DNA from 3 places in the Streptomyces sp. NPDC051913 genome. Region 1 is predicted to be linked to each of the others. Evidence: riboswitches for the same ligand, from Rfam matches in the RefSeq annotation. Region 1 holds a riboswitch; each other region holds the start of a gene.
What was found. A riboswitch is a leader RNA that binds a small molecule or an ion and turns the genes downstream of it on or off. The one in region 1 is predicted to bind thiamine pyrophosphate.
Positions count from the first base shown of each region.

Region 2: linked by a shared signal. The riboswitch ahead of ACIHIX_RS42600 (thiamine ABC transporter substrate binding subunit) and the one ahead of thiO (glycine oxidase ThiO) in region 1 are both predicted to bind thiamine pyrophosphate.
Region 3: linked by a shared signal. The riboswitch ahead of thiC (phosphomethylpyrimidine synthase ThiC) and the one ahead of thiO (glycine oxidase ThiO) in region 1 are both predicted to bind thiamine pyrophosphate.

Region 1 covers NZ_JBIUCI010000007.1:442,973-445,231, forward strand. The annotation lists gene ACIHIX_RS23895 (NAD(P)/FAD-dependent oxidoreductase) at 1-205, opposite strand, end outside; gene ACIHIX_RS23900 (hypothetical protein) at 295-645, opposite strand; TPP riboswitch at 698-809, shown strand; gene thiO (glycine oxidase ThiO) at 807-1,967, shown strand; gene thiS (sulfur carrier protein ThiS) at 1,964-2,164, shown strand; gene ACIHIX_RS23915 (thiazole synthase) at 2,168-2,259, shown strand, end outside.
Region 2 covers NZ_JBIUCI010000024.1:19,298-21,556, forward strand. The annotation lists gene ACIHIX_RS42590 (alpha/beta fold hydrolase) at 1-91, opposite strand, end outside; gene rlmN (23S rRNA (adenine(2503)-C(2))-methyltransferase RlmN) at 219-1,325, shown strand; TPP riboswitch at 1,375-1,482, shown strand; gene ACIHIX_RS42600 (thiamine ABC transporter substrate binding subunit) at 1,479-2,259, shown strand, end outside.
Region 3 covers NZ_JBIUCI010000003.1:631,306-633,564, forward strand. The annotation lists gene ACIHIX_RS11940 (YibE/F family protein) at 1-402, opposite strand, end outside; TPP riboswitch at 795-984, shown strand; gene thiC (phosphomethylpyrimidine synthase ThiC) at 977-2,259, shown strand, end outside.

The DNA.
Region 1 (2,259 bases):
CGCCCAGCACCTCCACGCCGAGGCGCAGTTCGATGCCGAGCGCCTCGAAGTCGACCTCGAAGGCGGAGCCCTCGGCCTTGCCGAGCAGCACGGCCTTGGACAGCGGCGGCCGGTCGTAGGGCTGATGGGGTTCCGCACCGATCAGGGTCACGGTGCCGGTGAAGCCCTGTTCGCGCAGGGCCACCGCGGTCTGGACGCCGGCCATGCCCGCGCCGACCACGACCACGCGCCGCCGCGCCTGCGTATCCGTCTCGTCGCTCACCTGATCACCATAGACACCTGACAATTTGTCAGTCAGGAGTCCTGCACCGTGACCTGCTCCACAACGCTGGTCCCGCTGCCGGGCTGCGACTCCCACTCCCAGCTCTCCTCCAGTCGCACCCGCCCGTCGGACAGTTCCACGACCGCGGACACGCAGTGCCCGGAGGAAGTCGTCCCGTCGTGCTTCAGCTGCACGTACCGGAAGTCGAGCCGGTCGCCCTCCCGGGTGCCGACGAGATGCCCGCGGACGACGTCGCCGCCCGCGTACTCGGCCCAGATCTCGCCGTCCTTCTCGTGGTAGCTGAACCGGGTTCGAGTACCCACCTGACCTGGGGCCTGGTCGGCGACGGGGGCGAGGACGAGGCCGTCCAGCGAGCGGGCCATGACAGTGGGCCTCCTTACAAAAGGGCAAAACCAAGAGCTAGGGTGGCCAACGTAGAGCACTCGCGGGAGCCCGGACGCACCGGGCTGAGAGGGAGGCTGGCGGCCTCCGACCGTACGAACCTGATCCGGGTCATGCCGGCGAAGGGAGGGGCTGGACGCCCATGTCCTCACGTACGTCAGACGTCCTCGTCGTCGGGGGCGGAATCATCGGCCTCGTCACGGCCTGGCGGGCCGCGCAGCGCGGTCTCGCCACGGCCGTCGTGGACCCCGAACCGGGCGGCGGGGCCGCCCAGGTGGCGGCCGGCATGCTGGCCGCCGTCACCGAACTCCACTACGGCGAGCAGACCCTGCTCGCCCTGAACCTGGCCTCGGCCCGCCGCTATCCGGAGTTCGCGGCCGAGCTGACCGACCTGACCGGGCTGGACCTCGGCCACCGCCGCTGCGGCACGCTCGCCGTCGCTCTGGATGCCGACGACCGTGCCCATCTGCGCGAACTGCACGCCTTGCAGCAGCAGTCGGGCCTGGAATCCGAGTGGCTGTCCGGGCGGGAGTGCCGGCGTCTGGAGCCGATGCTGGCGCCGGGTGTGCGCGGCGGACTGCGAGTGGACGGCGATCACCAGATCGACCCGCGACGGCTGACCAAGGCGCTGCTGGCCGCCTGTGAGCGGGCCGGTGTCGTGTTCCATCGCGACTGGGCCGAGCGGCTGGACGTCGTACGGGACCGGGCCGTCGGCGTCACGACGACCGACGGCACCCGGCTGGGCGCGGGCCAGGTCGTGCTGGCGGCCGGCAGCCTGAGCGGTCGCCTGGCAGGTGTCCCCGACGCGGTGCTTCCGCCCGTCCGCCCGGTGAAGGGCCAGGTGCTGAGGCTGACCGTGCCGCAGCGCTACGCGCCGTTCCTGAGTCGGACCGTGCGGGCCGTGGTGCGCGGCAGCCACGTCTATCTGGTGCCGCGCGAGAACGGCGAGCTGGTGATCGGGGCGACCAGCGAGGAGCTGGGCTGGGACACGACGGTGACCGCGGGCGGGGTGTACGAGCTGCTGCGCGACGCCCATGAGCTGGTCCCCGGCATCACCGAGCTGCCGCTGACGGAGACCCGCGCGGGTCTGCGCCCCGGCTCCCCGGACAACGCCCCGCTGCTCGGACCGACCGAGCTGCCGGGGCTGCTGCTGGCCACCGGCCACTACCGCAACGGGGTGCTGCTGACGCCGGTCACCGGGGACGCGCTGGCCCACGCCCTCACCGCCGGTGAACTCCCGGACGAGGCCCGCCCCTTCACCCCCCGGCGATTCACTAGGCACCGCACGGAGCAGCCCGCATGAACATCTCCGTCAACGGGGAGCCGCGCCAGTTCGCTCCCGGCACGGCGCTCGACGCCGTCGTGCGCGCCCTCACCCCGGCGCCCTCCGGGGTGGCCGCCGCCCTCAACGAGACCGTCGTCCCGCGCGCGCAGTGGCCCTCGACGCCCCTCTCCGACGGGGACCGCGTCGAGGTCCTCACCGCCGTCCAAGGAGGCTGACCCATGGCCGACGATCCCTTCGTCCTCGGCGGTACGACGTACTCGTCCCGGCTGATCATGGGCACGGGCGGGGCGCCCAGCCTGGACGTGCTGGA
Region 2 (2,259 bases), on a different contig from region 1:
GCAGCACCAGCGGGCGGTCGTCGCCGTGGGCCGCGCCACGGATCTCGTAGTACATCTCCAGGCCGTTGACCTTGGCGTAGGGCATCGTCATCACTTCCGGAATCCGGGACGCGGGCGTATGGCAGGAAGACCCTTCCCGCGCCGTGAAGTCATCGGTCACCCTCGGTGACGGGCGGGGGCCCGGGTCACTCCCGTCGATCTGCGACACTGGTACAGCCATGCCTAAGCCCGGAGAACTTACTTTCGTCGCCCCCCGCGGAGCCAAGAAGCCGCCGCGGCACCTTGCCGATCTCACGCCCGCCGAGCGCAAGGACGTCGTGGCCGAGATCGGTGAGAAGCCGTTTCGTGCCAAGCAGCTCTCGCAGCACTACTTCGCGCGGTACGCACACGATCCGGAGCAGTGGACGGATATTCCGGCCGGTGCTCGCGGCAAGTTGCAGGAGGCGTTGCTTCCTGAGCTGATGACCGTCGTACGGCATCTGTCGACCGACCAGGGGACCACGCGCAAGACGCTGTGGCGGCTGTTCGACGGGACGCTCGTCGAGTCGGTGCTGATGCGGTACCCGGACCGGGTGACCATGTGCATCAGCTCGCAGGCCGGATGCGGGATGAACTGTCCCTTCTGCGCCACCGGACAGGCGGGGCTGGACCGGAATCTGTCCACCGCCGAGATCGTCCATCAGATCGTCGACGGGATGCGGGCGCTCAGGGACGGGGAGGTGCCGGGCGGGCCCGCGCGGCTCTCGAACATCGTCTTCATGGGCATGGGCGAGCCGCTCGCCAACTACAAGCGGGTCGTGCAGTCGATCCGCGCGCTCACCGACCCCGCCCCGGACGGGCTCGGGCTGTCACAGCGAGGCATCACCGTCTCGACGGTCGGGCTGGTGCCCGCCATCCACCGGTTCGCCGACGAAGGCTTCAAGTGCCGGCTCGCCATCTCGCTGCACGCGCCCGACGACGAGCTGCGCGACACCCTCGTCCCCGTGAACACGCGGTGGAAGGTGCGCGAGGTCCTCGACGCCGGGTTCGAGTACGTCGAGAAGAGCGGGCGGCGGCTCTCGATCGAGTACGCGCTCATCCGTGACATCAACGACCAGGCCTGGCGTGGGGACCGGCTCGGGCGGCTGCTGCGCGGCAAGCCCGTGCATGTGAACCTGATTCCGCTGAACCCGACCCCGGGCTCCAAGTGGACCGCCTCGCGGCCCGAGGACGAGAAGGCCTTCGTGGAGGCCATCGCCGCGCACGGTGTGGCGGTGACCGTCCGGGACACCCGGGGGCAGGAGATCGACGGGGCCTGCGGTCAGCTGGCGGCAGGCGAACGGTAGTCTGACCGTCGCAAGAACAGCTTCACAGCTGTCAGAACATCTTCATATTCGTATCCGACAGGGGAGCGCCACAGCGCTGAGAGTGCGGCCATCGGGCCGCAGACCCTCTGAACCTCGCCCAGGTCATTCTGGGTAGGAAGTTCGGTCATCACCGTGAGTAGCAAGAAGTACTGTGCTGTCGTCGTCGGCCTCGGCCTCCTCGCGCTGTCCGCGTGCGGGTCGTCCGACGAGGGCACCAAGAGCGAGTCCAAGACCGTCACCCTCGTCAGCCACAACTCGTGGGCCGTGTCGAAGAGTGTCCTCGCCGCCTTCGAGAAGGAGTCCGGCTACAAGGTCAAGGTCCTGGAGGACGGCGACGCCGGGCAGGCCGTCAACAAGGCGATCCTGACCAAGGACAACCCGCAGGGCGACGTCTTCTTCGGCGTCGACAACACTCTGCTGTCCAGGGCGCTCGACAACGGGCTCTTCCAGTTGTACGAGGCGAAGGGCGCCGGCACCATCAAGGCCGGGTACCGGGTCGACGGGGGCAAGGTCACGCCCATCGACACCGGCGACATCTGCCTCAACTACGACAAGGCCTGGTTCACCGAGCACAAGCTCAAGCCGCCGACGTCGTACGACGATCTGGTCAAGCCCGCCTACAAGAACCTCCTCGTCACCGAGAACGTCTCCACCTCCTCGCCGGGGCTGGGATTCCTGCTCGGTACCGCCGCGAAGTACGGCGACGACGGCTGGCAGGACTACTGGACCAAGCTCAAGGCCAACGGCGTCAAGGTCGTCGACGGCTGGGAGCAGGCTTACAACGAGGAGTTCTCCGGGTCCGCCGGGGGCAAGAAGGCGAAGGCCGACCGGCCGCTCGTCGTCTCGTACGCCTCCTCGCCGCCCGCCGAGGTCATCTACGCCGACCCGAAGCCCTCGACCGCGCCGACCGGCG
Region 3 (2,259 bases), on a different contig from region 1:
GCCGGTGCGCTCGTGCGCGGGCGCGCCCCCGGGCCACAGCACGGCGAGACCGACCAGGACGGCGGCGCCGAACGGGATGAGGATCGCCGCGATGACCTTGCGCAGGTGCTGGGAGACGGGGGCAGCCGGGCCGTGGCTGTGACTGTGGCCGTGCGAGTGTCCGTTCCCGCCGTTCCCGGCGTTCCCTCCGGCGCTCCCACCTCCACCCCCACCGTCACCGCCGCCGGGGCCTGGGGCTGGGCCGGTGCCGTGCCGGTGTACGACATCGCCGTCGTGGCCGTGATCGCGGTCGTGAGCGTGCTGCTGGCCGTGCTGGCCGTGCTGGCCGTGCTGGCCGTGAGAGTCGTGAGGGTCGTCGTGGCCGCCGCCAGGCCCAGGTCCGAGGTGACCCGGGCCACCGATGCCGGGACCACGCTGCCCCGGGCCACCGACCCTGGGACCGCGCTGATCCGGGCCACCGACGCCGGGAGCGCCTCCGACCGGGCCGCCCGTGCCGGGACCCTGCCTGCTCCAGTCACCCGGTCCAGGCGTGTTCCAGCTGCCCGTTGCGGGCCCGCTCCAGTCGTCCGGCCCGCGACGGGGGCCGTGCCCGGAACCGTGCCCAGCACCCTGCCCGGAACCGTGCCCAGCACCCTGCCCGGCCCTGGTGCCAGGGGCTTCGCCTCTGCTGCCGGGGCCACGGGGCGGCTCGGGCGGGTACGGGGGCTGAGGTGTCGTGGTCACCGACCGATCATCGCAAGAACGGCAGGGGCCCTCTGTTCACCGCGCCCGAATTGACGCTAGCGTGGAGGCACCTTTGTACACGCGGGAGCTCGGAGCACCGGGCTGAGAGGGCGCTGACCTCCGTCCCAGCGATGTTTCACGTGGAACGTCGTCACCAGAGAGTGACGTTCCCCACGAAACGTCGGCGGACGGAAGCCGCTGCGTCGACCGCCGAACCTGTTACCGGGTAATGCCGGCGTAGGGAGTAGGTCTCATGACCATCAAGGACGCACGCACGCCTGCCTCCAGCCAGGACGAACAGCCCATTCAGGGCGAAGAGTCCACGGAGAGCGGGAAGTCCATCGGCTGGCACAAGGCGTACGTCGAGGGTTCGCGCCCCGACCTGCGGGTGCCGGTCCGACAGGTGCACCTCACCAACGGGCAGTCGGTCACGCTGTACGACACCTCGGGCCCGTACACCGATCCAGCGGCCGAGACCGATGTCCGCCGCGGCCTGGCCCCGCTGCGAGAGAACTGGATCATCGGCCGCGGTGACACCGAGGAGTACGCGGGCCGCCCCGTCCGTCCCGAGGACGACGGCATCAAGCACACCTCGCCGCGCGGCGGCAATCTGCGCAACCTCGACGCCGTCTTCCCGGGGCGCCCCCGACTGCCGCGCCGGAGCCGTGACGGCCAGGCGGTGACGCAGCTGGCGTATGCGCGCCGTGGCGAGATCACGCCCGAGATGGAGTACGTGGCCATCCGGGAGAACGTGGCGCCCGAGATCGTGCGCGAGGAGATCGCTGCGGGGCGCGCGGTGCTCCCGGCCAACGTCAACCACCCGGAGATCGAGCCGATGATCATCGGCAAGCGGTTCCTGGTGAAGGTCAACGCCAACATCGGCAACTCGGCGGTCACCTCCTCCATCGAGGAGGAGGTGGAGAAGATGACCTGGGCGACCCGCTGGGGAGCCGACACGGTCATGGACCTGTCCACCGGCCGCAACATCCACACCACGCGCGAGTGGGTGCTGCGCAACTCCCCCGTCCCCATCGGCACGGTGCCGCTCTATCAGGCGCTGGAGAAGGTCGACGGCCGTGCCGAGGAGCTGACCTGGGAGATCTACAAGGACACGGTCATCGAGCAGGCCGAGCAGGGCGTGGACTACATGACGGTCCACGCGGGTGTGCGGCTGCCCTACGTCCCGCTGACCGCCAACCGCAAGACGGGCATCGTCTCGCGTGGCGGCTCGATCATGGCGGCGTGGTGCCTGGCCCACCACAAGGAGAGCTTCCTCTACGAGAACTTCGAGGAACTGTGCGAGATCCTCGCCGCGTACGACGTGACGTACTCGCTCGGTGACGGCCTGCGGCCCGGTTCGATCGCGGACGCCAACGACGAGGCGCAGTTCGCGGAGTTGAGGACGCTCGGGGAACTCAACACGATCGCCAAGCGTTTCAACGTTCAGACCATGATCGAGGGCCCGGGACATGTCCCGATGCACAAGATCAAGGAGAACATCGACCTTCAGCAGGAGATCTGCGAGGAGGCTCCGTT